2 linked regions of the Psychroserpens ponticola genome follow. The protein of the gene in region 2 binds, or shares a complex with, the protein of the main gene of each other region. Links are inferred from orthologs where the notes say so. Each region holds a gene or a part of one and is shown on either strand. Other genes may lie near its edges. The genes, in order: tsaD and tsaE.

Evidence for each region.
Region 1: the proteins of tsaE (region 2) and tsaD are in contact, whole or in part, in a crystal structure (PDB 6N9A), measured with the Thermotoga maritima proteins. The link is inferred for Psychroserpens ponticola from one-to-one orthologs. Residues at the interface, in WP_004082108.1 of Thermotoga maritima: Leu37, Gly38, Lys46, Lys57, Val59, Lys60, Ser61, Thr63, Phe64, Thr65, Leu66, Met67, Val69, Pro71, Tyr82, Arg83, Leu84, Asp86, Asp88, Phe89, Asp93, Ile128, Asp130, Glu131, Arg134; in WP_004082750.1 of Thermotoga maritima: Cys10, Asp11, Arg49, His50, Leu82, Gly84, Gly135, Gly136, Glu154, Thr155, Leu156, Asp157, Asp158, Ser159, Glu162, Asp165, Lys166, Arg169, Leu170, Tyr175, Lys213, Thr214, Leu217, Tyr218, Gln221, Arg222, Asn324.

What each region holds. Positions count from the first base shown.
Region 1 is NZ_CP116221.1:1,552,434-1,567,952, reverse strand. Bases 6,603-9,574 are described here. They hold tsaD (tRNA (adenosine(37)-N6)-threonylcarbamoyltransferase complex transferase subunit TsaD), read right to left. Parts: upstream 8,614-9,574; coding sequence 7,591-8,613; downstream 6,603-7,590. Other genes in these bases: MUN68_RS06870 (translocation/assembly module TamB domain-containing protein), read left to right, coding at 8,778-9,574; MUN68_RS06880 (TfoX/Sxy family protein), read right to left, coding at 7,261-7,587; MUN68_RS06885 (hypothetical protein), read right to left, coding at 6,670-7,260; MUN68_RS06890 (tRNA pseudouridine synthase A), read left to right, coding at 6,603-6,668. Also shown: bifunctional phosphoribosyl-AMP cyclohydrolase/phosphoribosyl-ATP diphosphatase HisIE, read left to right, coding at 1-279; MUN68_RS06905 (zinc-dependent metalloprotease), read left to right, coding at 384-3,539; MUN68_RS06900 (S41 family peptidase), read right to left, coding at 3,653-4,888; MUN68_RS06895 (LytTR family DNA-binding domain-containing protein), read right to left, coding at 4,984-5,781; more of MUN68_RS06890, read left to right, coding at 5,883-6,602; more of MUN68_RS06870, read left to right, coding at 9,575-13,130; pfkA (6-phosphofructokinase), read left to right, coding at 13,266-14,252; gap (type I glyceraldehyde-3-phosphate dehydrogenase), read left to right, coding at 14,298-15,290; MUN68_RS06855 (N-acetylglucosamine kinase), read left to right, coding at 15,369-15,519.
Region 2 is NZ_CP116221.1:1,424,863-1,440,104, reverse strand. The notes cover bases 7,935-10,629. They hold tsaE (tRNA (adenosine(37)-N6)-threonylcarbamoyltransferase complex ATPase subunit type 1 TsaE), read left to right. Parts: upstream 7,935-8,904; coding sequence 8,905-9,354; downstream 9,355-10,629. Other genes in these bases: MUN68_RS06350 (hypothetical protein), read left to right, coding at 10,346-10,629; MUN68_RS06355 (hypothetical protein), read left to right, coding at 9,777-10,154; MUN68_RS06360 (hypothetical protein), read left to right, coding at 9,518-9,661; porX (T9SS response regulator signal transducer PorX), read left to right, coding at 7,935-8,773. In the rest of the region: sucD (succinate--CoA ligase subunit alpha), read right to left, coding at 1-363; MUN68_RS06405 (nuclear transport factor 2 family protein), read right to left, coding at 446-850; MUN68_RS06400 (UDP-3-O-(3-hydroxymyristoyl)glucosamine N-acyltransferase), read right to left, coding at 847-1,785; efp (elongation factor P), read right to left, coding at 1,785-2,351; lpxA (acyl-ACP--UDP-N-acetylglucosamine O-acyltransferase), read right to left, coding at 2,502-3,287; MUN68_RS06385 (bifunctional UDP-3-O-[3-hydroxymyristoyl] N-acetylglucosamine deacetylase/3-hydroxyacyl-ACP dehydratase), read right to left, coding at 3,378-4,784; lpxD (UDP-3-O-(3-hydroxymyristoyl)glucosamine N-acyltransferase), read right to left, coding at 4,771-5,799; MUN68_RS06375 (HD domain-containing protein), read right to left, coding at 5,961-7,184; more of porX, read left to right, coding at 7,220-7,934; more of MUN68_RS06350, read left to right, coding at 10,630-10,702; MUN68_RS06345 (hypothetical protein), read right to left, coding at 10,705-11,013; MUN68_RS06340 (hypothetical protein), read right to left, coding at 11,329-11,928; MUN68_RS06335 (alanine dehydrogenase), read left to right, coding at 12,029-13,228; MUN68_RS06330 (hypothetical protein), read left to right, coding at 13,256-13,636; MUN68_RS06325 (T9SS type A sorting domain-containing protein), read right to left, coding at 13,715-15,242. UniProt on the Escherichia coli protein: Required for the formation of a threonylcarbamoyl group on adenosine at position 37 (t(6)A37) in tRNAs that read codons beginning with adenine.

The sequences.
Region 1 (15,519 bases), 130 kb from region 2 along the record:
GGTTTTTTAACCGAATTAGAATCCATAATTGAAACAAGAAAAAATAGTGCTTCAAAAGATACGTCTTACATTGCTTCATTATTTTCAAAAGGAATTAATAAAATTGCTCAAAAAGTAGGAGAGGAAGCTGTTGAAGTTATCATCGAAGCAAAAGACACTAATGATGATTTATTTTTAAATGAAAGCGCAGATTTATTATTTCACTATTTGATTTTATTGCAAGCCAAAGGTTACAAAATAGAAAATGTAATAGAAATCTTACAAAAAAGAAGTAGATAATCGTTAGTATTTTCATTTAATCGATAAAAATTCATCGATTATTGTTTATAGTAGGTATATTTCTGTTATATTAGCAAAAATATAATCAACCTAACAAACTCATTATGAATTTAAAAACAAGTTTAATTGTACTAATATGCCTTTTTAGTATCAGTACTACTATTTTAGCTCAAGAATGTGGATTTGACAAACAAAGAGATTTACTGCGTCAAAATCCAGAATTCGTTCAACAAGAATTACAATTTGAACAAAAAATTCAAAATCGCATATTACCAGAAAACATGCAAAGCAGAAGAGCTACTGGTGTTTTAACAATTCCTATTGTTGTTCACGTACTACATTTAGGAGAAGCTGTTGGTTCTGGAACCAATATTTCAGATGCTCAAATTCAAAGTAGTATCGATAATCTTAATGACTTCTACAGAGGTCAAACTGCAGCTAGTCCACTAGATTTTGAAATGGAATTTGCTCTAGCTCAACGTGATCCAGATTGTAATGCTACAACTGGTATAAACAGAATTGATGCTTCAGCAGTACCAAACTATGCTACTGATGGTGTATCTTTTCAAGGTTCAGGAGCAGATCAAAATACATTAAAAGATTTAAGTCGCTGGCCAGAAACAGATTACTTCAATGTTTGGATTGTAACTGAAATTGATGGCAACAATGGAGGTGGAGGTTTTCAAGGCTATGCCAATTTTTATAATGGAAATTTCCGTGAAGGTTCTGTAATGATGTATAGTGTTTTTGGATATGATCCAACGAATGCAAATCCGTCTTGGCCTTTAAATTTCGCAAGAGATAATAGTACTGTTAGCCATGAAGTTGGCCACTACTTTCATTTATACCATACATTTCAAGGTGATGATGCTGACAATAATGGTATTTCAGATCAATGTCCAGACGATAGTGACGTTGGAACTAATGGTGATGGTTGTGCAGACACAGTACGACACCAAAGAGAAACAAGTACCTGTCCAGCAACAAATGCTTGCGATAGTGGAAACCCATGGGCTGATGATAATACCATAAATAATATTATGAGTTATTATTCATGTACAGATTTAATGACTAACGATCAAAAAACAAGAGTTAGAGCTGCAATGGAAGGTACATCACTTGTAAATTCTAAAGGTGATGAGCCTGTAGATCCAACTTATGCAGCTCCAGTTGCTGTTTGTAGTAATAACTTAACTTCTACTAATTCTGCTGGTATTCTCGGTGTTGAATTAAACGGAGTTTCATTTACATCGTTTTCTTCTGCTAGTGATGGCGGAAATATTGATGATTCTGGAAATTGCTCTAATTATTTTGAAATCGATGCGTCAACTTCAAATACAATAAATGTAACTATGTTTCCAAGTAATTTTCAACAATTAGCAATTTGGATTGATTGGAATGACGATGGAGATTTTAATGATGATGCAGAAAAACAACATTATTCTGAAGATATTCTTGAAGATTCAGTCGTTCCTGTTACTTTAACTTATCCTTCATCTATTCCTTATGATGATTATGTTAGAATTCGATTACTTACTGAATTAGATAATAGATATGGTGCGAGTAGTATTGACGATTTACCTTGTGATATGTCTTTACAATATGGACAATCAGAAGATTATGCCATTTATGTGATGCCAGATCTTGCAGGTCCAACAACCTACACCTATAATAATGGATGGTCACCAAGTGATCCAAATGGCGTTGCTACTGCTGGCGAAGATATTATAATTGCTTCTGGAAATGCTAGTATTAATTCAAATACAACTTGTAATAGTTTAACAGTAAATGCTGGAGCTGGCCTTACAGTCGATTCAGGAGCGACACTTACGGCTTCTAACGGTTTAACTTTAGAATCTAGCTCAACGTCTTACTCTAGTTTAATTCTTGATGGGTCTGTTGCTGGAACAATTAATTATGAACGTCATGTAAACATCAATGGTTCTGGTGAAACTGGAAATAACGATTTAATTTCTGCGCCTTTAACTGGTCAAGAATTTGATGACTTTGTAACTGCTAATCCAAATATTTTAAACAATGGCACCTTATATTTATTTGGTCCTTTTGACAAAACTATAGGAGACTATACAACCTACAATGGTTCAGCAACAACAACTCTAGATGCAGGTATTGGTTATAGAGCAGCATCAAGTGACAATGACACATTTACATTTACTGGAGCTGCCAATAGCGGAACAGTAACTCAAGATATTACATATTCTGGACCAACAGATGAACAATGGAACCTTGTTGGAAATCCATATCCTTCATATTTAAATGTGCAAGCATTTCTTAATCACGAAGTAAGTTCTGGTGTGAATAATTTAGATTTAATGAATACAGGAACTGCTGCGATATATGGATATGATGGAAATGCTGCAGACGGTTGGGTTATTTATAACCTAGCAAATACTAATGCGTCAACTGTAATTGCACCTGGTCAAGGATTCTTTGTAAGTGCAGACCCAACGAATGCACCGCTTTACGATTTAGAATTCACACCTACAATGCGATCTACTGGTACAAGTGACGATTTTATTTTAGGTCGTTCTGCAAATTCAACAAATTCAGTTTTAAGCAAATTATTTTTATCAAATTCAACTAAAACGTCAAATACAAGTATCTACTTTATTGAAGGTACAACGAGAGGTTTAGATAATGGCTATGATGCTAGTTCTTACCAAAGAATGTCTGGTGAACTTTCAATATTTACGCATCTTTTAGAAGACAATAATGGGTTAGATATCGCAATTCAATCATTACCATACAATGACTTTAATGATGTTGTGATTCCTTTAGGCATAAACGCAGGAGCAGGAAATCAAATGACTATAGGTCTTGAGACTAGTTCATCGTTACCTTCTAACATTAATGTATATTTAGAAGATACTCAAAAGAATACGTTTACATTACTGAATACTTCAGATTATGTATTTACACCTACAACTGATCTAGCTGGTGTTGGTCGTTTCTTTTTGAGATATTCTTCAAATACTATTGCTTTAAATTCAAATGATGACCTTAATGAGTTAATCATTTATCCAAATGAAAGTCATAACGATATTATCATTAAAGGGATGCTAACTGCAACAACAAATGCTGATTTGTATGATATTCAAGGACGTTTGGTATTAAGTAATACATTAGATCAATCTAACTTGACCAATACAATTGATGTATCATCAATTAGTTCTGGCGTTTATATTATTAGAGTTTCTAATAAAAATAGCACTAAGACACAAAAACTTATTATTAAATAGTAAAAAATTTATTCTTAAAAAAATTGAAATATAAACTGCCACTAAACTTAATTAGTGGCAGTTTTTTTTTCTAATGTAGAACGTTTAATCTTACATTAGAACCACATAAATTATTATTTATTATTCCCAATAATAGTAAGCGTTTGATTTATCCAATCACTATCAAAATCTAATGCTATCTCAGGAGTAATACCTTTGCCCTCATATTCATAAAATTCGTGGAAGTTCATGTCTGTAGGTGTTATTCTAAAATAACCTGAAGGTGTATCATAGCTTCTGCCGTAATTAAGTCCATAAGCGATGATTCCAAAAGTAGCTTGACCTAAGTGTTGAGTGTTTTTTAAATTTTTAAGTTTTACTGTAAATTGCTCACCATTACTCCCTGTAAAACAATTAGTTAAAACATAAATATTTTTATTTTTTAAAAGCTTCAAAAACGGGTCTGAGAATTTTTTATTTCCACCACTATTACTTCTAAGGTCAACGATAACATTCTCAGCAGTAAGTTTATTTTCAACATCTTTAAAGAATTTTTGATGTTCACTTTTCTTACTGTTACTGAAATCTCCAAAGTATAAGTACTGTGTATTCTCATTGATTTGTTTAAAATCTAATTGAGGCAAACTAGCGTCACGAAATTCGTTGTTATCTGTGTTCCCTTCTTTTTTATAAGACCATAATCTGCCATTTTCAAAAGTGAAGCTTTTTACTTGACTAGGTGTTCTAGTAATTCTATCATAATGATATACATTATATTTATGACCAGTTGTATGTGTCGCGTAAAATCTAATTTCCCCAGCTTCCCATTGATTCAAACTACTTTCTAAAACCACACCAATTAAGTCTTTTTGGTTGCCTGCATAATAGATACCAATTTTTTGCTCATCACCATAATAATCATAAATCCCTTCTATATCTTCTAGTGCTTTTTTAGATAATTCTTCTTGTAATTCTGAAAGATTACGAGTAGTTCTAGGATGGTTTTTATACCGCTCTGTAGCCTTGAAAGCTGCTAACTTAATCTCATCTTTTGAATCTTCTTCAGATAAATAAATTTCATTTACTTTAATTGATGCATGGTTATCATTAATGAAAGACATTTGTTTTAATAGCATTTTATAGCAATCTTCAATTAAAATGGGCTGTTGCATTTTAGTTGAAAGTGTATGATATGAATTTGTAAACTGAGTCGCTTTTTCGCCTTTTATTTGCTTCTTATATGAAGGCATTTTTTTAATTTTTTGAACTATAAAATCCAAATCAGTTTTGCAATCGCAGGTATGAGATTGAGAAAAAGCTGAAGCTACTGTGAATAAAAAAATGATACAAATTGCTGTTGAAATTTTCATTATTAATTGATTTATGTGATTAAATTTTCTGAAACAAATATATTTCAGAAATCACATATAATCGAATTACAATAGGTGTTTGGGACGAAACACACTTAATCTGTGGCGGAATTTAACTGTGCTTTTACATTATCTAAATACGTTTTAGAAATTGGCACTTCAATATCGTATGCGAGTAATAAAAAATGTTTCCCTTTTTCAGTTTTCCAAGATTGAAAATGAAATGGGTTGATAATAAAACTACGATGTGTTCTTAATAATTCTGGAAATGATTCGTCAATAACAGATAATTTATTTCTGATGAGTGTTTTCTTTAAATTAGCTCCATTGAAATAAAAAACTTCGATATAATTATCAGAAGATTGAATGCAGATTAATTCATTTAACTGAAGTCGTAAACTTTCATAATTGCCTTCCCCTTGAATTTCAATTTTTTGTTCTTCTAATTTCTTCTCTTTATATTTTCCGAAGGCAAAGCGACCTATTATTACAATTGGCAATATGGTTAGCATCGCAGGGAAAATAATTGATTTCAGATGATACCAAAAAGTGTAAGCATTTGGATGCCATTCCACAATGAAATGCAAGTAAAAAAGACGTAATCCAAAAATTGCAAAAACTATAAATAAACCTAAAACGAGTAGTTCTTTTGAAAGTTTCCATTTAGCGTTACTTTTTTTTAACAACCACATCTGAAACGGAAGAACCATAACATACAACAAGGCTCCTATTAATCCGTAAAGAGGTAAATATATTAATTTTTCTGTGTTTTCAAACTCATTCACATCAAGTGGTTCTGTGAAATATAGAAATACAAAAATCCAAACACATAAACCTAATGCAATGAGCAAATGGTGTTTTATTGAAGGATCAAATGGATATGTTTTAGACACTAGTAAATTTTATGCTTAAAAATAAAACTTCAATATAGAACTACCAATAACAAAGACATCAAAAATTTTGTAAAAACTCATAAAATAGCGTTCTTGCTAATATGTTTAATAAGAAACGTTACTATTATTTAATTAAGATTCAATACTTAGGATATCGATTTCATGGTTGGCAAAAACAACCTAAACTGAAAACGATTCATTTAATGATAGATAGAACACTAAATTTCATTCTTAAAGGCAAAGATTTTAAAACCTTAGGCTCTGGAAGAACTGATGCCATGGTTTCTGCAAATGAAACGGCATTCGAACTTTTTATTTATGAAAAGATAGAAGACGAAACGGCCTTTTTAGAATTGTTTAATCACAACCTTCCACAAGACTTAAGAGCTTTAGCAATAGAAGAAGTTGATGCCGAATTTAACATCATTCAGCATTCAAAAATTAAAGAATATATTTACCTATTCACATTCGGACAAAAATGTCATCCGTTTTGTGCACCTTTAATGACTACCATTCTTGATGATTTGGATATTGAACTTATGAAAAAAGGTGCAACTCTTTTCGAAGGAGTGCATAATTTCAAACCGTATTGTTTTAGAGCTACAGACAAAGGGTTGTATATTCGAGAAGTTGAAAGCTGTCAATTGGTTGAAAACACTTTGTATACTGCAAATTTCTTTCCGAAGCAAACATACACGCTAATTGTAAAAGGAAAAGGTTTTGGACGTAATCAAATTCGGCTAATGATGGGAACACTAATCAAATTGGGTAGAGGAGAAGTGGACTTAAATTACATTCAAAATTCATTAAAACCTGAAAGTACAGAAGTGATGGATTTTATTGCTCCTGCTTCTGGACTAATTTTAAATTCAGTGAATTTTGAATAAGCTAGTCTAGTTTTCTATTTTTAAAAATTGCCCAACTCACGAATACCAAAGCACTAAAAAGTATAGAATTCTCTATAATATACGATGCAATAATAATTATGATATCAGTATTAAACTGATTTGTTTCCATCATGTAATCTCTATGATATGATGCATTAATAATTACTAATTTTTCAAACATTGATCCTGAGAAAAGAGAAACAATAAACACTAAAAATGTAATGCTAAAAATATTTAGCATTTTATTAGCGATTCTTTTTAACCAGAAAAACTGAAGCAATCCACAAAAAACAATTGGCCTGATTAACATAAGCCAATAAGCCCAAGCATATGGACCAGTAGCTCTTTCAGAAAAGAAATCAAATTCTTTCGAAGCGTAATAAAAACCTAAAGACACTGTATAAATAACCATGTAAAAAATGGCTAAGTTTCTTGACACAAAAACTGCATACTCAATAAATATTTTTAGTTCTTTCTTTTTAAAGAAAACAAAAACCACTAAAGCCAATATTGTTACTATACCAAATCCGAAAAACAATCCTTCAAGAAATTCACAGATAGCTCTAATTATTTTATATGCCTGAGTATCCATTTACAATTTACTTTTGGCATGCTCTAGACCCAATTCAATATAATACAATAATTCTATTTCGGTTGTAATACCATCTTGTGAAACATAAACAAATTCTTTCATTGGTCGTTTTGTAAAATCCATTGGTCTTACATTATCTTTGACTAATTCTGCTTCTATTTTATCTGAAAGAATTCTTACCATTAAATCTTCTTTAACGATACCAACAGTCATTTTTCCATTATATAAATAACAGATGCCTCCAAACATTTTCTTTTCAGTGAATGCCTCAGGAAATAATTTAAGCTGTTCTCTTATTCTGTTTGCGAGTTGTTCGTTGAAAGCCATAATTTAAATTTTCAGCCTTGAAGATGCCATGACACGTTGATCTGCGTAATTACCTTCTAAATATTTAAAATGCCCAACGATGGCTATCATTGCGGCATTATCAGTCGTGTATTCAAACTTTGGAATGTAGGTCGTCCAGCCAAACTTTTGTTCTCCATCTTTCAATGCTTGCCGAATTCCAGTATTTGCCGAAACACCTCCACCAATTGCGATATGAGTAATGCCAGTTTCTTTAGTCGCTAGTTTCAACTTGTCAATTAAAATTCCAATAATTGTATATTGGATAGAGGCACAAATGTCATTCAAATTCGCTTCAATAAAATTCGGGTTGGCTTTAACTTGTTTCTGAATGAAATATAATATCTGAGTTTTCAATCCTGAAAAACTAAAATTCAAGCCGCCAACTTTTGGCTTTGTAAATTGATATGCTTTCGGGTTTCCTAGCTTTGCTCGTCTATCAATTTCTGGTCCAGCAGGATAACCTAAACCTAAAATTTTTCCACTTTTGTCAAATGCTTCACCAACAGCATCATCAATAGTTTCTCCTATAACATCCATTTCAAAATATGAAGACACATTTACAATTTGCGTATGTCCTCCAGAAATGGTCATTGCCAAAAACGGGAAAGGCGGTTTAACAAAATCTGGTTCTTCAATAAAATGAGCCAAAATATGAGCTTGCATATGGTTCACATCTATCAAAGGAATATCTAATCCGTAAGCCAATGATTTTGCAAAAGAAGTGCCAACCAATAACGAACCCATTAATCCTGGTCCACGAGTAAAAGCGATGGCACTTAATTGTGATTTATCAATATTCGCTTTTTTTAGCGCTTGATCTACAACAGGAACTATGTTTTGTTGATGTGCTCTTGATGCCAATTCAGGAACAACGCCTCCATAAGCTTCATGTATTTTTTGAGTCGCTACAATGTTGCTCAAAATTTTACCGTTAAGCATTACTGCTGCTGCAGTATCATCACATGACGACTCAATTGCAAGAATATATATATTTTGTGAGCTCATTAATATAAATTAGGCACAATAATTGTTAATTTTGAGGTCAAAGTTATAACTTTTAAAGGCGTATCAAAAAATTCCTAAAAATACTATCAAAAATAGTAGCAATTGTTTTATTGCTGTTCATCATTTTGGTGCTAATATTATCTATTCCTGCAGTTCAAACTTCTTTGGGAAAATATGCAACAAATTGGGTTAATGATGAATTTGGTACAAATATCAATATTGGAAAAGTCGGACTTCAATTTAATGGTGATGTTGAGTTAAAAGAAATCTACGTTGAAGACTATAAAAAAGACACCCTTATTGCCATTCAAGAATTAAACACTTCAATTCTTAACTATAGGAACCTTTCAAATGGTAAACTCAATTTCGGTGACATTGATATTATTAATTTAATATTCAATATTAAAACCTATGAAGGAGAATCAGATACTAATCTAGACGTATTTGTTGCAAGATTTGATGAAGATAATCCACGTCCTGGAAAAAGCGGATTCTTATTATCTTCTAGTGATGTTTCAATTTATGAGAGTACATTTCGACTTATTGATGAAAATAGAGAAACACATAAAGTTTTAGAGTTTACCGATTTAAATATAAACGCAACAAATTTTGTAATTGATGGTAGCGATGTAAGAACCCGAATTAACACATTGGCATTTGTAGATAGTAGAGGTGCTCATATTAAAAATCTCATGACAGATTTTGAGTATACGCTTACGCATATGAATTTTAATAATCTAAGCATTAAAACCGATAAGTCAATTTTAAAAGGGAAATTACGTTTTGATTACAATCGTGAAGATTTCAAAGATTTTGAAGATAAGGTACAAGTCACAGCAGATTTTTTAGATTCTGAAGTCGCTTTAAATGATTTAAATACATTTTATAATGAATTCGGTATCGATCAAAAAGCAACACTTAATGTGAATTTAACAGGAACTTTAAATGATTTGAACGCCAATAACCTTCAATTAAATGCCAGTGGAAGAACTCAAATTTTTGGCGACTTAAATTTCAAAAACCTCTTTAGTAGTGCTGAAGGTGATTTTTCTATGAATGGACGCTATGACAACCTAACGTCAAACTATTACGATTTAAAGGCACTGCTACCAAATATTTTAGGCGAATCAATTCCAACCGTGTTTTCAAAACTTGGAAATTTTAAAATTACAGGCACATCTTACATAACTGATACAACTATTGATGCAAATATTAACATTAATACCGATTTAGGAATTATTGTTTCTGATATGAAAATGACACATGTTGACGATATTGATAATGCAAATTATATAGGAAATGTCGTTTTTGATGAGTTCGATTTAGGTGTATTATTAAACGATCCAGTAGTAAAAACGACATCTTTTGACTTAGATGTTGATGGAAAAGGATTTACAGTTAAAAATTTAAGCACTCAAATTTCAGGTGAAGTTTTTCAAATTGAATACAATGATTATAACTATCAAGATATTAATGTTTCTGGTAAATTAGGAAATCAAGTCTTTAATGGACTTCTTGAATCTAAAGATGAAAACTTTAAATTTAAATTTAATGGTTTAGCCGATTTATCAAAAGAGATTAAAAGCTTCGACTTTAACGCAGATGTAGACTATGCAAATCTTAAAGCTTTAAATTTTATAGAAAAAGATAGCGTTTCAGTATTTAAAGGCATTGTAACAATGTCAATGAAAGGATCTGGTATCGATGATGCTTTTGGTTCTCTAAATTTTAAAAACACTACTTACATCAATGAAAATGACAATTACTATTTTGAGGATTTTATAGTAACATCTTCATTTATTGGCAAACAACGAACTCTAAAAATAAATTCACCAGATATTATTGAAGGCACCATGAAAGGTGATTTCAAATTTGTAGATCTTGCTAAACTTGCAGAGAATTCAGTAGGAAGTATTTATACCAATTATTTACCTCATAAAATTGAAACAGATCAATATGTAGAATTCAATTTCAAGATTTACAACAAGATCGTTGAAGCATTTTACCACGATTTAGAATTGGGTCCCAATACCACTATAAAAGGACGAATTGAAACCAACGAGAAAAAATTCAACCTTACGTTTAAATCACCTCATATAAAGCTCAAAGATTATTATGCAAATGATTTATCTGTTTTAGTAGATAATAGTAATCCTGTTTTCAACACCTATATTGAAGTGGATTCATTGCAAACAGATTTTTATAATGTATCCGATTTTAGCTTAATTAACGTAACGCAAAGAGATACTTTATTTATTAAATCTGAATTTAAAGGCGGAACGCAAAATACTGATAATTTCGATTTAAGTCTATATTATACCATAAATGAAGAACAGAACTCTGTTGTAGGATTTAGAAAATCTGATATTACTTTTAAAGAGAACACATGGACAATTAATGAAGATAAAAATAATGCCAATAAAATAACGTTCGATAGAAATTTCGAATCTTTTGACATTGACAATATTATGATGACTCACTTTGATGAACAAATTGAACTTTATGGCAATATTGATAATGCAAAAACAAAAGACATCAATCTTAATTTTACAGAGGTAGATTTAACTAAGATAACTCCTAGAATAGACAGCCTAAGCTTAGCAGGAAAAGTCAATGGAGGTCTTAAAATCCTGCAAAAAGATGGTATTTATTTACCAACATCTAGTGTTACCATAAGTGACTTAAGGGCAAATGACTACGAACTTGGAGAACTAAAAGCTATCGTTTCTGGAAATCAATCGCTAACCAATTATGTTGTAGATCTTAGCTTAAAAAATGATAATTTAAAATCTTTAGCAGCCAAAGGCACGATCGATGTTAGCGAGAACAATTCTAATATTGACCTAAATGTTAATTTTGATGAGTTTTTATTAGATCCATTGGATCCGTTTGGAGAAGGTGTTATTACGAATATTAGAGGTTTAGTAACTGGTAATGCCAAAGTAACTGGAAGTTTGGAAAACCCTCAATTTAATGGCGATTTATTACTAGATAATGCTGGCTTAACAATTCCATACCTTAATGTTGATTATAGTTTTGATTTTGATTCTCGTGTAAAATTAGAATCTCAAAAATTCATTTTTCAAAATGTAGAAATTACTGATTCTGAATATTTCTCAAAAGCGACTCTAAACGGTTTCATAGGTCATAATAACTTTTCAGATTGGAAACTAGGTTTAGAAATTGATACGTCTAGACTTCTAGTATTGAATACAGAGTATGATGAAGAAGAGTTGTATTACGGAACAGGTTTTGTAAACGGGAAAGCAGATATAATTGGCCCTACAGATGCTCTTAAAATTGTTTTTAATGGTAGTACTGCTGAAGGTACAATATTTAAAATCCCATTAAGTGACTTAGAAACTTATGGTGACAACTCATACATTCGATTTTTATCACCTGAAGAAAAGAATGCAAGAAAGAACGGAGAAATCATTCAAGAAAATGAATTCAAAGGTTTAGAATTGGAGTTCAACTTATTTGTAAATCCTTATGCAGATATTGAAATCGTAATCGATAAAAATTCAGGAAGTACAATTCATGGCAAAGGAAATGGGAATTTACTATTTGATATTAATACCAACGGAAAATTTCAAATGTTTGGCGATTTTCAAATAGAAGAAGGTGATTATAATTTCGCTTATGGAGGATTAGTCCAGAAAAAATTAACCGTTGTTCCTGGTGGTTCCATTCGTTGGGAAGGTGATCCGCTTAAAGCACAAATAGGATTAACTGCCATATACAAAGCACAAGCAAATCCTTCAGTATTATTAGACAATCCAATTAATAGAAATATTGATGTTGAAGTAAAAATTAATCTTGCTGGACAATTAGAACAGCCAGAACCAGATTTCAGTTTCGATTTCCCAAATGTGGATTCAAATATCAGATCTGAATTAGAATACCGATTAGAAACCAAAGAGTCTAGAGAGTTTCAAGCACTTAACGTCTTGTCTTTTGGGTCTTTTGCTAGTGAATTTAGCTTAGGTCAAAATGCCTATGGAACGATTTCAGATCGTGTGAACTCACTGTTTAATAGTATTTTAGGTAACGATGGCAGCGATAAAATTAATATTGGTGTTAATTATCAAGTTGGTCAACAAACCACAGAATATGAAACAAATGATGAAATTGGACTCACTCTCAGCACCAAAATTAGTGACAGAGTACTTGTTAATGGAAAAGTTGGAGTGCCAATAGGTGGTGTGAGTGAAACCGTTATTGCAGGTGATGTTCAAATAGATGTACTTTTAAATGAAGAAGGAACACTAACTGCCAAATTTTTTAATAGAGAAAATAACATTAGAAATTTTGGAGAAGAAATTGGTTATACTCAAGGTGTTGGTTTATCTTATAATGTAGAATTTGATACTTTTAAAGAATTAATTCAAATCATTTTCACTGGAAAAAACAAAAAAGAAGAAAAACAAAAAGAAGAGAAGCCGAAAGAAGATGAAGAAAAACTACTACCAGATTTCATAAATGTGAAGTCCAAAAATGATAAAAAGAACAAATAATCTTCTGCTTTTATCATTATTTTCAATTAGTTATTAACGAAAACGTTTGAAATTTTTTCGTGCTGTTAAATTATCACAAATACCACAGTTAATTTAGTTTATGTTTACTAATTTTACTAAAACAAACGTGTTTTTATGTTACACACCATTAAGAAAATAGGAGTATTAACCTCTGGAGGAGATTCTCCAGGAATGAATGCTGGAATCCGTTCTGTCGTAAGAACATGTGCGTTTCACAACATCGAATGTATCGGTATTTATAGAGGCTACGAAGGCATGATTGAAGGGGATTTCAAATCCATGAATGCACGTAGTGTAAAAGGCATTATTAATAAAGGTGGTACAATTTTAAAATCAGCGCGTTCAAAAGAATTCAGAACAGTCGAAGGACGCAAAAAAGCACATGAACAACTTGTAAAAGCAGGTATTAATGCCTTTGTAGTTATTGGTGGTGATGGTAGTTTTACTGGAGCAATGATTTTTAGTCAAGAGTATAATATGCCAGTCATGGGTATTCCTGGTACGATTGATAATGATATCTTCGGAACCACGCATACTTTAGGTTACGATACAGCTTTAAATACAGTTGTAGATGTCATCGATAAAATTCGAGATACTGCAAGTTCTCATAACAGATTATTTTTTGTTGAAGTCATGGGAAGAGATGTCGGACATATTGCATTAAATGTAGGTGTTGGAGCAGGAGCTGAAGAAATCTTAATTCCTGAAGAAGACTTAGGTTTAGATCGTCTTTTAGAATCTTTAAGGCGCAGTAAACAATCTGGAAAATCATCTAGTATAGTAGTTGTGGCTGAAGGTGACAAAATCGGAAAAAGTGTATTTGAACTAAAAGATTACGTCGAAGAACACATGACCGAATATGAAGTACGTGTTTCTGTACTTGGTCATATGCAACGTGGTGGTTCTCCTTCCTGTTTTGATCGCGTATTAGCGAGTAGAATGGGAGTGAAGGCTGTTGAAAGCTTAATTACAGGAAAAACAAATTGTATGGTTGGCTTAAAAAATGATGTTATGGCATTGACGCCTTTAGATCAAGCTATTAAAGGACAATCAAAAATAAATTTAGAATTATTACGTGTATCAGATATCATGTCTATATAAGTAATCTCAAAATAATTGAATATAAATAATTAGAAAACTAAAAAGATGAAATTAGGAATAAACGGATTTGGTAGAATTGGTAGAATCGTATTTAGAGCAACTGTAAAACGCAATGATGTTGATGTTGTAGCAATTAACGATTTATTAGATGTAGAACATTTAGCATACTTATTAAAGTATGATTCTGTTCATGGAAGATTCGATGGTGACGTTGAAGTTAAAGATGGTAATCTAGTAGTTGACGGAAAAACAATAAGAGTTACAGCAGAAAGAGATCCTAAAAATTTAAAATGGGATGAAGCTGGTGTTGATGTAGTTGCTGAATGCACAGGTATCTTTACAACTTTAGAAACTGCTCAATATCATATAGATGGTGGTGCTAAAAAAGTAGTAATCTCTGCACCTAGTAAAGATGCTCCAATGTTTGTAATGGGCGTAAATGATGATAAATTAACTGCTAGTCATACGATTACATCTAATGCATCATGTACAACAAACTGCTTAGCGCCTTTAGCAAAAATCATTGAAGATAACTTCGGGATTGAAGAAGCTTTAATGACTACAATCCATGCAGCAACTTCTACACAATTTACAGTAGATGCACCTTCACGTAAAAATTACCGTTTAGGTCGTAGCGCATTAAATAATATTATACCAACGTCTACAGGTGCTGCAAAAGCTGTAGGAAAAGTAATTCCTGAATTAGATGGAAAATTAACTGGTATGGCTTTTAGAGTTCCAACTGTAGATGTTTCTGTAGTTGATTTAACTGTTAAAACTTCAAGAGAGACATCTTTAGCAGAAATTAAAGCTGCTGTTAAAAAAGCTTCTGAAGGATCAATGGCAGGTGTAATGGGATATACTGAAGACGCTGTAGTATCTCAAGATTTCGTTAGTGAAGAAAGAACAAGTGTTTTTGATGCAGATTCTGCTATTGAATTAAATTCAAAATTCTTTAAGCTTGTAGCTTGGTACGATAACGAGTTCGGGTATTCAAATAAATTAGTTGATTTAGCTCAAAAGGTTAATTCATTATAAATAGAATTCATTTTAAATCTGTAGTTGAAAACTTAATTTGTTTAATCAACTACAGATTTATTTATTTAACCCATAACTATGATTTTAATAACAGATAGCGGTTCTACAAAATGTGATTGGATTGTAATTGACAAAGAAGGAAGTCAAATGCATGAAAAAATTCGTACAAAAGGTCTTAATCCTGCCATTTTAAAAGAGAAAAAGCTTTCTAAAATCATCAAAAAAAGTG
Region 2 (15,242 bases):
ACCAATTAAGCGACAATCTCTACCTTTTATGTAGTCTGAAGCCTTAATCATGTCTGCAACTGGAATACCTTCAGTAATAGTAATGATTACTTTAATTCCTGCTTCAGCAGCCTCCATAATTGCATCAGCTGCGAATGCTGGTGGAACAAAAATAATAGTAGTATCAGCTCCTACTTTATCAACAGCTTCTTGTACTGTATTAAAAACAGGTTTATTTAGATGTGTTTGACCTCCTTTTCCTGGAGTAACACCACCAACAACATTGGTTCCATAATCAATCATTTGACCAGCATGAAAAGTACCTTCACTTCCAGTAAAACCTTGAACTATTATTTTTGAATCTTTATTAACTAAAACGCTCATTTGTGTTTGATTTTTTAATTGAATTTTAAATTACTAATTCGTTTAGCAAAAGTAAGTTTTTGATACTGATTTTTAAATTTTTTTAAACTTTTATTTCAGCATAAGAATTTAAACTCTCAGGACTGACATCTGCTAGTTGACTTATTTCAAAACCTGTATGCATTTTACCATCTTTAACTTCCCAAATTGTAATAAAATGTGCTAAAGCATCTTCTTTTTCAGGACGTTCAATAACTGTTGCATATATTGTATATCTGGTCGTTATGATATTTTCATCTTCTAAAAGGTGACTCACTCTAAATTTAAAAGAATGATATGATTTTCTTACGCCTTCTAGCATCTCTTTGATTCCTTGATAATCAAGTTGTGTATAACCTTTACTACTATTCCATTTTAATTCACAATCTTCATGGAAGAAATCCATGATATTGTTATCTTTTGCTAAATCTAACTGATAAAAATTTTTAATTAGGTCTTTTGGACTCATTTTAATTTTTTTAATTCTTCTAAAATTCTTGGAATTTGCTTAATTGAAGCTAATCGTTTTAATTCTTGTCTTGCTTCCAGTATTGGAGTTCCCCAATATGCTTTACCTCCTTCAATAGACTTAGTAACACCAGCTTGCGCTTGAACCACAGCTTTAGCTCCAATGGTAATTCCACTAGCTGTACCAACTTGTCCCCAAATTGTAACTTCATCCTCAATAACGACACAACCAGCTATTCCGGTTTGCGATGCTATCAAACATTTTTTTCCAATAATCGTATCATGACCAACTTGAATTTGGTTATCTAACTTAGAACCATCACCAATTGTTGTATCTCCAGTAACTCCTTTATCAATTGTACAACACGCTCCAATATCTACATGGTCTCCAATAACCACACGTCCACCTGACAATAATTGATCATATCCATCTGGGCGTTTTTTATAGTAAAATCCATTAGCGCCTAGAACAGTTCCTGAATGAATAGTTACATTATTACCAATAATTGTATCGTCATAAATACTAACATTAGCATGTATGATGCAATTATCACCAATTTCCACATTATTACCAACAAACGCATTTGGTTGAATAACAGTATTCACTCCGATTTTTGCTAATGGAGAAATAGTTGCTGTAGTAGGCTGAAATGGTTTAAAGTATTGAGTAAGTTTATTAAAATCTCTAAAAGGATCATCACTAATAAGCAATGCTTTTCCTTCAGGACATTTAACTTGTTTGTTAATTAAGACAATTGTAGCTGCAGATTCTAAAGCCTTGTCGTAGTATTTAGGATGATCTACAAAAACGATATCTCCAGATTCTACGACGTGAATTTCATTCATTCCATTAACAGGAAAATCATCTGCTCCTACATAGTCTGTAGAAATAATAGCTGCAATATCTTTGAGTGAATATGGTTTAGGAAACTTCATTACTCCTTGATACGTTCTTTATACGTTCCTTTCTCAGTTTCTACTTTAATCTTGTCACCTTCGTTAATAAATAAAGGCACATTAACTTCAGCACCTGTTTCTACTGTTGCAGGTTTCGTTGCATTAGTAGCAGTATTTCCTTTAACACCAGGTTCGGTTGCTGTAACTTCTAAAATTACCGTTGCAGGCATATCAACCGAAAGTGGCATATTATCCTCTGTATTAATAAGTATCGTTACTATTTCTCCTTCCTTCATTAAATCTGATCGATCTAATGCAGCTTCTAACAATCGAATTTGAGTATAATCAACTTCATTCATAAAATGATAGAATTCACCATCATTATATAAGTATTGAAATTTATGAGTTTCAACACGAACATCTTCAATTTTATGTCCTGCTGAAAATGTATTATCCAACACTTTTCCAGTAGTAACACTTTTCATTTTTGTTCTTACAAAAGCTGGTCCTTTACCTGGTTTAACGTGAAGAAATTCAATGATTTTATAGATATCATTGTTATATTTTATACACAATCCGTTTCTTATATCTGAAGTACTTGCCATTCTTTTATTGTTTTGTTGTTGATTTGTTAATTATTGAGATGTTTGTTCAAATTTCAAATGATAGTCACAACTCAAAACCAAACTTATCTATTATTTTTTTTATATCTACTTACACATAAGCATTTTACTGCTTTTATATAAAGTTTTAAATTAATTTGATTTAAAATACCCTTTCATGATTCCACGATGAGAATTCTTGATAAATTGAAGAATTTCATCACGTTCAGTTGTGGCTTCCATTTCTGCTTCAATTAAATCTGAAGCTTGGGTATTATTATAATTTTTTTGATAGAGCATTCTATAAATATCTTGAATCTCTCTAATTTTTTCAGTAGAAAAACCACGACGACGCAATCCAACAGAATTAATTCCTACATATGATAATGGTTCACGACCAGCTTTAACAAAAGGAGGAACATCTTTTCTTACCAAAGAACCTCCAGTTACAAATGCGTGATTACCGATAGAACAAAACTGATGAACAGCTGTCATACCTGCTAAGACAACAAAGTCTCCAACATTTATATGACCAGCTAGTGTACTATTATTAGAAAAGATACAATTGTTACCAACGATACAATCATGTGCAACATGGCAATATGCCATAATTAAACAATTATCTCCAATAACAGTTTTCATTCTATCAGTAGTTCCTCTGTTAATGGTTACACATTCTCTAATGGTCACATTGTTACCTATAATCGTTAATGTGTCTTCATCATTATATTTTAAATCCTGAGGAACTGCCGAAATAACCGAACCAGGAAATATATTACAATTTTTCCCAATGCGTGCACCTTCCATAATGGTAACATTACTTCCAATCCATGTACCTTCACCGATAGTAACATTACTATATATAGTTGTAAAAGGCTCGATGACTACATTCTTAGCTATTTTTGCTCCAGGATGTACGTATGCTAAAGGTTGGTTCATTTTTATAATATTATTTTAAATAAAGCTAAAAAAAGGGGTTGCTTTGAGTATTAATTTTTCTTTTTATGATTTAATTACGTTCAGTTTATTTTATTTAACTTTTGAAATTTGTGCCATTAATTCTGCTTCAGCACATAGTTTCCCATTGGCATAAGCGTATCCTTGCATATGACAAATACCTCTTCTTATAGGTGTTATTAAATCACATTTAAATATAAGTGTATCACCAGGAACAACTTTTTGTTTGAATTTAACTTTATCAATTTTCATAAAGAACGTTAGATAATTCTCTGGATCTGGAACTGTACTTAGTACCAAAATACCTCCTGTTTGAGCCATCGCTTCAACAATAAGAACTCCAGGCATTACAGGAGCTCCCGGAAAATGGCCTTTAAAGAATTCTTCGTTCATGGTCACATTCTTCATTCCAATCACGTGAGAATCTGAAAGCTCAAAAACTTTATCAAGCAGCAAAAATGGTTGTCTATGTGGCAACATGTCCATGATTTGAATAATATCCATTAATGGCTCTTGATTCAAATCAATTTGAGGAACATTATTACGACGTTCGTTCTTAATTATTTTAGAAATTTTCTTAGCAAACTGTGTATTTATAAAATGTCCTGGTTTGTTTGCAATAACTTTTCCTTTAATTCTTGTACCAACTAAAGCGAGATCTCCAACGACATCTAATAACTTGTGTCTTGCTGCTTCGTTTGGATGGTGAAGTGTCAGATTATCTAAAATCCCATTAGGTTTAATAGCAATCGAATCTTTTTTGAATGCTATTTTCAGTTTTTCCATAGTTTCAGTAGACAATTCCTTATCTACATAAACAATTGCATTATTAAGATCACCTCCTTTAATTAACCCGTTTTCTAATAAGGTTTCCAGCTCATGTAAGAAACTAAATGTTCTAGAATCTGAAATATTTTTCTTAAAATCTGAAATATGATTTAGAGTTGCATTTTGGGTTCCTAAAACTTTAGTTCCAAAATCGACCATTGCAGTAATTTGGTATTCTTTAGCAGGCATGACAATAATTTCGCTACCTGATTCTTCATCAGAATATGATATAACATCTGATACGACGTATTCTTCTCTAAAGTCATCTTGTTCAGTAATACCAGCTTTTTCAATGGCTTCAACAAAAAACTTTGAAGAACCATCCATAATTGGAGGCTCTGATGCATTAAGCTCAATAATTGCATTATCAATATCTAAACCGACTAATGCTGCTAATACATGTTCTGAAGTTTGAATAGTTACACCATTTTTTTCTAAGCATGTTCCACGTTGCGTATTGGTTACATAATTGGCATCAGCTTCAATAACTGGAGATCCTTCGAGATCAATTCTCTTAAAAGAAAATCCATTATTTGCTGGTGCAGGACAAAACGTAAGCATTACATCTTTACCAGTATGTAATCCAACTCCACTGAGAGAGATTTCTTTTTCTATTGTCCTTTGTTTGACGTCTGTTTTAATTATTGGCATCTACTTTCTTTTCTAAATCATTTATTGTTTTAACAATCTTAGGTAAGTTTTTAAAATACACATAAGATTTATTCCAATCTCCATAATTGAATGATGGTGAACCTTGAAGAACTTCATTGTCCTTTACATGACGTCCAATACCAGATTGAGCTTGAACTTTAACATTATTTCCAATAGTAATATGACCAGCAATTCCTACTTGACCTCCTATTTGGCAATTCTCACCAATTTTTGAAGAACCTGCAATACCAGTTTGTGCAGCAATAACCGTGTTTTTACCTATTTCAACATTATGTGCTATTTGAATTTGGTTATCTAGTTTAACACCTTTTCTTATAATTGTCGAGCCTAATGTTGCTCTATCTATTGTAGTTGCTGCTCCAATATCTACATAATCTTCTATAATCACATTCCCAATTTGAGGAACTTTGCTATACTCTCCATTTTCATCTGGCACAAAACCAAAACCATCTGCTCCAATAATTGCTCCAGAATTAATAACACAATTATTTCCAATAATTGATTCAGAATATATTTTTGCTCCTGAAAAAACAATAGTATCATTACCAATTGTCACATTATCACCTATATAAGTATTCGGGAAAATTTTTACATTATTCCCTATTCGAACGTTATCGCCTAAATACGTAAAGGCTCCAACATAAACATCAGTTCCCAAAGTAGCAGATTCTGATATAAACGATGGTTGTTCTATACCTTGCTTATTAAGTTTAACTTGATTATAGTATTCTAAAAGTTTAGAAAATGATTTATAAGCATCTTCAACTTTTATTAATGTAGTACTAATATCATGTTCAGGCTTAAATGTTTTATTAACAATTGTAATAGAAGCTTTAGTAGAATAAATGTATGATGTGTACTTAGGATTGGCAAGAAAGGTTAAAGAGCCTTTAATACCTTCTTCTATCTTAGAAAGCTTAGAAACTTCAATATCAGGATTACCTTCAATGTCGCCTTCTAAGATTCCAGCTATTTGTTGTGCTGTAAACTTCATTCTCGCAAAAATAGAAAAAATGTATCACATATTTATATTAGAATTTGAGTTGTTTATTATATCGATAGAAAAAGGAATCCTAAAATTGTTATTAACATTAATTTCTGTAGCTATTACAATTCATAAAAAAAGGCTGTTTTAGAATGTTCTAATCAGAAAAATTAAGCCTTTGGATAACAGATATAGTACTTAGTGACAGGCTTCGACAGTGCTTTTATATTAAACTGATCAGAAGCTTTGGCAATATCTACGACCTTTCCAGATTTTTGAAGAATCTTAATGGTTTGTAGTTTAGATTGATACGCCTGATTTGAAATGCTATCGATAAACACAAAATATTGTGCTTCTTCTTCAGTAATATTATACTTTTCAATTAATTCTTGAAGATGATTCTCTAAAAGTTTTGGCTTTATTGGCTTATTTTTTAGTTTGATTTTTAAGAGGTTTCTATTAATTATCATTTCACATAAATGACTGAGTACAAAATCATCATGATATTGCCAATCTTTCATTGCTGCAATAATATCTGTATCATCAAGCTTTGAAAAGGTTTCTAAAGTTTCATCATCAAAGTTTTCTAAAGACACTTCATTGTTTAAAAAATAATGCAATGCGTTACTTGAAGGAAGCACAATTCCTAAATTAGATAGTTCTTTTGCACGTTTTAAAACCCGTGTTAATAATTGCTCAGCAACTAAACCTGTTTTATGAAGATACACTTGCCAATACATAAAACGTCTAGCCACTAGAAATTTTTCAACACTGTAAATTCCTTTTTCTTCAACCACTAACCTATCGTTTTCTACATTAAGCATAGTAATTAAACGTTCACTATTTACATTACCTTCAGCAACTCCAGTATAAAAACTATCGCGTTTTAAATAATCTGCACGATCCATATCTAACTGACTAGAAATTAACTCACATAAAAATGGTCGTTCATAATCACCTTTAAAAATTTTAATCGCAAGCGTTAAACTTCCGTTAAATTCTTTATTGAGTTTTTCCATAAATAACAATGAAATCTCTTCATGAGAAACACCATTTACGATACTATGTTCCATGGCATGAGAAAAAGGCCCATGACCAATGTCGTGTAATAAAATGGCAGAATACAAAGCTTGTTCCTCTTCATTAGAAACCGTAACTCCCTTAAAACGAAGCACATTAATAGCTTTTTGCATTAAATGCATACAACCTATAGCGTGATGAAAACGTGTATGATTAGCACCAGGATACACTAAATATGACAAACCCATTTGAGTAATTCGACGTAGCCTCTGAAAGTATTTATGCTCAATTAAATCGAAAATTTGAGAACTGGGAATTGTAATAAATCCGTAAATTGGGTCGTTAAAGATTTTAAGTTTGTTACTTGCCATCAAACATTAAAGTTTACATTAATATTAAACAAATATACATGAACACTATAAATATTCTTTGGGTTGACGATGAAATCGATCTTTTAAAACCTCATATTCTTTTCCTAGAACAAAAACAATATAACGTCACGACTTGTCAGAGTGGCACTGAAGCTCTTGAAATTATAGATGACACCAATTTTGATATTGTGTTTTTAGATGAAAACATGCCAGGTTTAACAGGGTTAGAAACCCTAAATGAAATTAAAGAAAAGCGTGCAAATCTTCCTGTTGTTATGATTACAAAAAGTGAGGAAGAATATATTATGGAAGAAGCTATTGGTAATAAAATTGCCGATTACCTTATAAAACCTGTAAATCCGAACCAAATTTTATTGAGTTTAAAAAAGAATTTAGATCACTCAAGACTCGTTTCAGAAAAGACAACTTCTAATTATCAGCAAGAGTTTAGAAAAATTGCTATGGATTTGTCTATGGTGAATTCATATGAAGAATGGAGTGATTTATACCAGAAACTGGTGTACTGGGAATTAAGATTAGAAGACATTGAGGATGTTGGTATGACTGAAATTCTAGAATCTCAGAAAAATGAAGCCAATCATCAATTCGGAAAGTTCATCGAAAAGAACTATAAAGATTGGTTTGATCACAAAAATGATGCTCCAACTTTATCTCACACCTTATTTAAAGATAAAGTTGTACCAGAATTAAGTGATAACCAACCAACACTTCTAGTTGTGATTGATAATTTGCGATATGACCAATGGAAAGCTTTCGAGCCAATAGTGAACAATTATTATAAGAAAACTTCTGAAGCTCCTTTTTACAGCATTTTACCAACTGCAACTCAATACGCAAGAAATGCCATTTTCTCAGGATTAATGCCAAGTGATATGGAACGTCTACACCCAAAACTTTGGAAAAATGATACAGATGAAGGAGGGAAAAACCTTTATGAAAATGATTTTTTACAAGGGCAATTAAAACGTTTAGGGCTTCAGAATTTAAAAACTTCTTATCATAAAATCACAAATCTTAAAGCTGGAAAAAAACTAGTAGAAAACTTTAAAAGCCTAAAAGACAATGATCTTTCTGTAATTGTTTACAATTTTGTAGATATGTTATCACACTCTAAAACTGAAATGGACGTTGTTAAAGAATTAGCATCTAATGACAAAGCATATCGTTCATTAACAGTGAGTTGGTTTAAAAACTCCCCATTACTTGAAATGATTCAGCAAGCACAACAACTCGGATTCAAATTAATCTTAACAACAGATCATGGCACGATTAACGTAAAGAACCCTTCAAAAGTTATTGGTGATCGTGATACAAGTTTAAATTTACGTTACAAAACAGGACGAAGTTTAACTTATGAAGATAAGGAAGTTTTAGCAGAACAAGATCCTAAAAGCATTGGTTTACCTAGCATTACGATGAGTAGTTCTTTCATTTTTGCAAAAAGCGATCACTTTTTGGCTTATCCAAATAACTACAATCATTATGTAAGTTATTATAGAAATACCTACCAACATGGAGGTGTTTCTTTAGAAGAAATGATCATCCCTTTTGTGGTGATGAATCCAAAGTAAAAAAATCCACGTAATGCAAATAAATCCGTTGAAATACACTTTTTTCTAGTTTTTTTCAATATTTATACGTATTATTGCCAATATAAATTTACTTAAACCATACTTTGAGTAAAATATTTAGCATATAAACTGTGGAAATAGATTATAACATAACTGAGTTAGAGTCAGTAACGACTAAGCTTTTAGAGCAAATCAATTCTAGAATTGTATTGTTTCATGGCGAAATGGGTGTTGGAAAAACAACACTCATCAAAGCTATGGTTAAATCATTAGGAAGTACTGATGATGTGACGAGTCCAACATTTTCAATAGTTAACGAATATGAGTCTAAAAACGGAAGCATTTTTCATTTTGATATGTATCGCATAGAAGATGAGATGGAAGCCTTAAATTTTGGTTTTGAAGACTATTTCAATAATGACAACAATTGGTTATTTATAGAATGGCCAGAAAAGGTATCAAACTTACTTCCAGAAGATGTATGTGAGATAACCATAAAAGATAATAATAAGATCTCAAGAACCCTCAAATTGAGCCAAAACGAATTATTAACAAAAAAACCTGCTTATGAGCTCTGCTAAATGCAGAAATAAATAACCCACTTTACACCGCATATTTACTGGCAAGTACGGAAAAACCGTAACCATAAGGCGATTAATCGAACTGTTTTTAACACTCGTTTAACTGTTCAAAACTGCTATCTTGAAGTATCTTTGAACTATTAATTAATTAATCCCTTATATTATGAAAACAAAAAAGTATGTATTAGCCATTGCGATTATTGGTGGATTTGCGTTCACAGCACAAGCAACTGATTTAATCAATTTAGATGGACAAGTTAAAACTGAAATTGCAAAAAAAGCTAAAACGATTCCAAGTAACGGGTAAGACCGATACTAAATCTATTTTAGTAGGGAGTATAATCGCCACTTTTATTGGTATTACTCCGTATTTATTTTACTTATATGAAAGTGTCCCTCAAACTCAAGTTTGGGACACTTTCTTGTTTACATACGATAGTAAAAGTTGGGGAGATGCTAATTTTGCAATATGGGTTTTAGTAAATAAACTAATCCCTTTATCTCTTCTTTTCATATGGTTCTTTACTAATCGGCATTGGTGGTACCATGCGCTTTTAGTTCCGATTGCTATGTATGTATTTCAAATTATTGGTATGTTCAATGATAATATTGGATTTATAGATAAATTTGAATTGATTTATTTAGTACCAGTAATGGCAATTGTTATACCATCAATTTATTTGTTAAGAGCAAGAATGTTTAATCAAATTAATGATGCGGATAAAACCATGCAAGAACTCGAAGAAGAGTTTATGATTAAGCCTACCTCTTTTATGGGAAAAATAAAACAGTATTTCTAAAAAAAATAAATTATATAAAAAAAACACAGCTCTAATTTAGCTGTGTTTTTTATTATAATCAATTCAGTTCATTTGATAATAAATATCATAACGTAGAAAAAAAACTACACAAATATAATATATCAGATAAAAAAATTACATTTGTAAAAATTATAGTTTATAATTTACTCTATATTAATCCCTATATAACAATGAGTAAAACAGTACATCGTATTATTGATCTAATTTCAGAATTGAAATTAAGTGCTCGACAATTTGATATTTCTATTGGTACAGCCAATGGTTATATTTTACGAATGCAAAAAAACAACGCTTCTGTAGGAAGTGATGTGATAGAACGTATCGTCAAAGAATATCCTCAAGTCAATCTTGTTTGGCTTATTACAGGTAAAGGCGACATGTTTATTAGTGAACAACAAAAGCCTAAAGTAAGAACCAATCGAGAAATTGAAGCTTATATCGATAATAAATTGAAATCTAAATGGTCTGACGAAAAGAAAGCACTTTTAGATGAGATATTAAAAGAGATTGAAGATTTAAAGAAATAGAATTATATAGTGATTTTATCTCTTAAGGCTATTAATTTTTTTAAATATTCCTTTTTCTGCATACTATTTTTATTATTAAGCAAAACTATTAATTCTTTTTTCACTGATTTATAATTTTTAGAATCAAACTTTGCTATTTTGAGAAGTTGAATGTTTATTTCATTATTTACTGTTTTAGTAAATGGTCTTGAATGTTTATAATAGCCTATTGTTTTTGATATCAATAATATAAAAATTAAATAAGGAATTGAAAATAGTAAAGTAACTGAAAATTCAGGTATATAATCAACGTTAAATTCTAATATTTTCATTAAAGAATATAATTTATAAATTTCAGCTGTCATTGGAATAAACAAAATGTATCTCCAAATATTTTTACAAGTAAAAAACCAAATAGAAAGCATAGATAAAGTGAATATTTTCAAAGAAATAAACCAAACAAAATATTTGGCGCTATTATAATAATCTCCAAAATCTATTGTAAACAGACTATTACTCCAAACCTGAGTTTGAGGAGCTATCTTATGTGCAAAAAAAACAAATGGCAAAAGAATTATAACAAATAATATAATTAAATCTTTTTTAAGGTTTTTGATAATAAAAAAATTATTTAATGTTCGCATATCTCATAATTTATAAAACTGATTTCTAATATCTATAAGCTTTTTCACATATGTTTCTTTATCACTATTAAAATAAGCCTTTTTAGCATTTATAGTTTCTATCTTTAACTTTTCTAGTTCATTATAATTTTCTTTATTTAGATTATAAAAGACATCATCTATCTCTTCATCTAGATTATTGCGAACCTCACTATAAAGTCTATACTTATTAATTTTCAAAGAAAACAAAAGCAGTATTATAATAAGAGGTATTGTAAAAGGTAGACTTATTATAAACTCAATTTCATCGAACATGGTATTATTTGAATTAAATATACTTGCAAGTTTGAATAACTCGATTATGATTATGATTAAAATAACAGGTCTCCACCAGTGTCTACATGTCAAATACCAAGTAATTGAGAAAACCAAAATTAATACTTTCATCTTTGAAAAAAAGATTAAATCTGAAATATCTAAAAACCCAAAACTATCAATCTCAAATCCTAAAAACATAAAAGTTTTCACACCTTCCAAATCTAAATACTTATCTCCAAAATAAAGCAATGTCACCGAAACAATCAAAATCGAAATCAGCACATCCTTTAACTTAAAATCTTTCATATACCTATAAATATAGAAAATTATCTACATCTAATATATAAATTTTTATGTTAACTATTACAATTATTATTTGTAATTTGAATTTTCAATTCAAAGCTAAATGAGTAAATCAAGATCTCCTTTTACCAAAGCACAATTACTTCCACAGGAAGAAACCCTAGAAATCTTAAAACAAAAAGGCAGTTTATTTATTGGTATCCCTAAAGAAACTTACTTTCAAGAAAAACGTGTTTGCCTCACTCCTGATGCAGTTTCTGCATTAGTTGCCAACGGAAATCGCGTTATGATTGAATCTGGAGCTGGAAAAGGCGCTAATTTTAAAGATAAAACCTATAGCGAAGCTGGAGCTGAAGTCACTAAAGATACAGCTAAGGTATTTTCATGCCCTATAATCCTAAAGGTAGAACCTCCTTCTTTAGACGAAATAAAACTCATTAATCCGCAGACCATACTTATTTCTGCATTGCAACTTAAAACACAGCATAAAAAATATTTCGAAGCTTTAGCATCAAAACGCATTACAGCTTTGGCTTTCGAATTTATAAAAGATGAAGATGGAGCCTATCCTGCAGTGCGCTCATTAAGTGAAATTGCTGGTACAGCTTCTATTTTAATTGCTTCAGAACTACTTTCAAACGTTAATGGTGGTAATGGTTTAATGTTTGGCAACATAAGTGGTGTTCCACCTGTTGAAGTCGTTATAATTGGTGCAGGTACAGTTGGTGAATTTGCCGCACGTTCTGCAATTGGCTTAGGCGCAAATGTAAAAGTATTTGACAATTCAATTACAAAATTACGCTGCCTCCAATCTAGTTTAGGACGCACCATTTACACCTCTACATTACAACCTAAGAATTTAATTAAAGCCTTAAAACGTTGTGATGTAGCTATTGGAGCAGTTAGAGGAAAAAATAGATCTCCTGTAATCGTTACTGAGCCTATGGTAGATACCATGAAAAATGGAGCAGTAATTATCGATGTGAGTATTGATATGGGTGGATGTTTTGAAACTAGCGAAGTTACCAACCACGATAAACCAACTTTTGAATATAATGGCGTGACACATTATTGTGTTCCAAATATTCCTGCACGTTATTCAAGATCAGCTTCTGTGTCTATTAGTAATATTTTTACACCTTATTTACTTAAAATTGCTGAAGATGGAGGAATTGAAAATGCCATCCGATTTGATCGTGGTTTAAAAAATGGGTTGTACTTTTACCACGGAATTTTAACTAACAAATCTGTTGCAGATTGGTTTGATCTAGACTGTAGCGATGTTAACTTGTTAATCTTCTAATAAATACAGAACATTTAAGCTTCATTTATGAAATTAATACACCGAATTGGCTACTACTTAGGTGGCTTCTCAATTGGACTTGTTGTACTTGCTTTTTTTTTAAGCGGAAAAAAAACGTCATGCGATTATGGTCCTGATGCAAGAACCATAAAAAATATAATGATAAAAAAGAGAACCTATACTGATGTTGCAAAAGTAGCTATGACTAATTATAGCATAGATACATTGATGATCTCTAATCTTATCAAAACTGGTGACGTTAACTTTTCAAAAAGTGAAACTAAAGCCGAAGGTTGTAAAACTTATCTTATCGAAAACTCTTTTGAAGATAAAGACGTAGAATTACGCATTAAGAATTGTGATTCTACAGCGACTGTTTTAACTCTTAAATTTGTAGAGAGCTATTAATTAATGATAGTTTAAATTAAAAATACCAATAGATACTAAAAAGATCTATTGGTATTTTTGACTAACACAAAATAAAAATTATCTTATCGGGATTTTTTTCACTAGTTCTGTATCATCATAAAGAAGTCGAACAATATAAATACCTCTAGATAATTGAGAGCTATTAATTTCTTTTTCTAAATAATGTATATTCTCTTTAACTCTTATTTGTTCTCTATAAACAATTTTACCTGTAATATCATATATTTCGATTTGATCAACATCTACTCTATCCATTCCTGAAATGTGAAACTTAAGTACATCTGCATTAACATCTTGGTAAATTAAGAAATTAAATTCTTGTTCGGTTTGCGGAATTTCTACAGGACTACAATCATTAACATAAACTGTAACTGTTGCTTCATCTGAAGATAATGCATTATACACTAAAACTGAATATTCTGTATCAATTCCAGGAGTTACATTTATACTTTGAGTTGTTTCTCCTGTACTCCATAAATACTCTTCACCTCCATTGGCAGTAAGTGTTACCGTTTCATTAACACAAGTAAATTGATCTTCTCCTGCATAAGCTATAACCTGTTCTACCACATTTACTGTAATTGATTTATCATCAGAACAATTGTTAATATACCCTCTTACAGAGAACGTTGTTGATAATGTTGGACTAACAGCAATGTTTGGTTGGGTTGCACCATTGTTCCATTCGTAAGTATTTGCTCCACTTGCAGAAAGCGTTATAAACTCGCCTTCAAGAATTGTTACTTCTCCTCCATTCATAATTACAACATCTGGATTAAGATTCACAAAAACTGTTACATCATCTTGAGCTTGATCATCACCTTCAAATACAGTAACAGTAAAGGTTTCTGATGCCCAAGGACTAACAACAATACTTTGAGTTGTTTCTCCTGTATTCCATAAATAAGCATCTCCTTGAGAAGCTGTAAGTGTTGTAGATGTATCTTCACAAATAAACTGATCTAAACCAGCATCAGCAGTAAACACAAATGGCTCTACAGTTACTAAAACCTCATCTGTGGCTTCACAAGCATTTAAAAACCCTGTGACAGAATAAGCTGTTGTTACTAACGGATTAACTTCTATGGTTTGCGTCGTTTCTCCAGTGTTCCATAAATATGTATCTGCACCTGTAGCTGTTAACATTGTACTTTCTCCTTCATCAATAGTAAGATCTATTCCTGCATCAATATTTGGCAAAGGGTTTACTATTACAATAACGTCATCATTACTAGAACAATTATTTTGTATGACTTCTACAGAATAAGAAGTTGTAACATTTGGCGACACATTTATACTTTGTGTAGTTTCACCAGTATTCCATAAATAACTAGTTCCTCCTGAAGCTGTTAATATTACTGTTGAACTTTGACAAATCTCAATATCATTACCTGCATTTGCAACAGGAATAGCATTTACCTCAACAGTTACATCGTCTGAATCTGAATTGGTTCCTAAGGTATTAAAAACCGTTACAGAATAGGTTGATGTTGAATTAGGGCTAACCTCAATACTAGAAGTTGTTGCTCCTGTATTCCATAAATAGGTTGCTCCTCCTGAAGCTGTAAGGGTTGTTGTTTCTCCT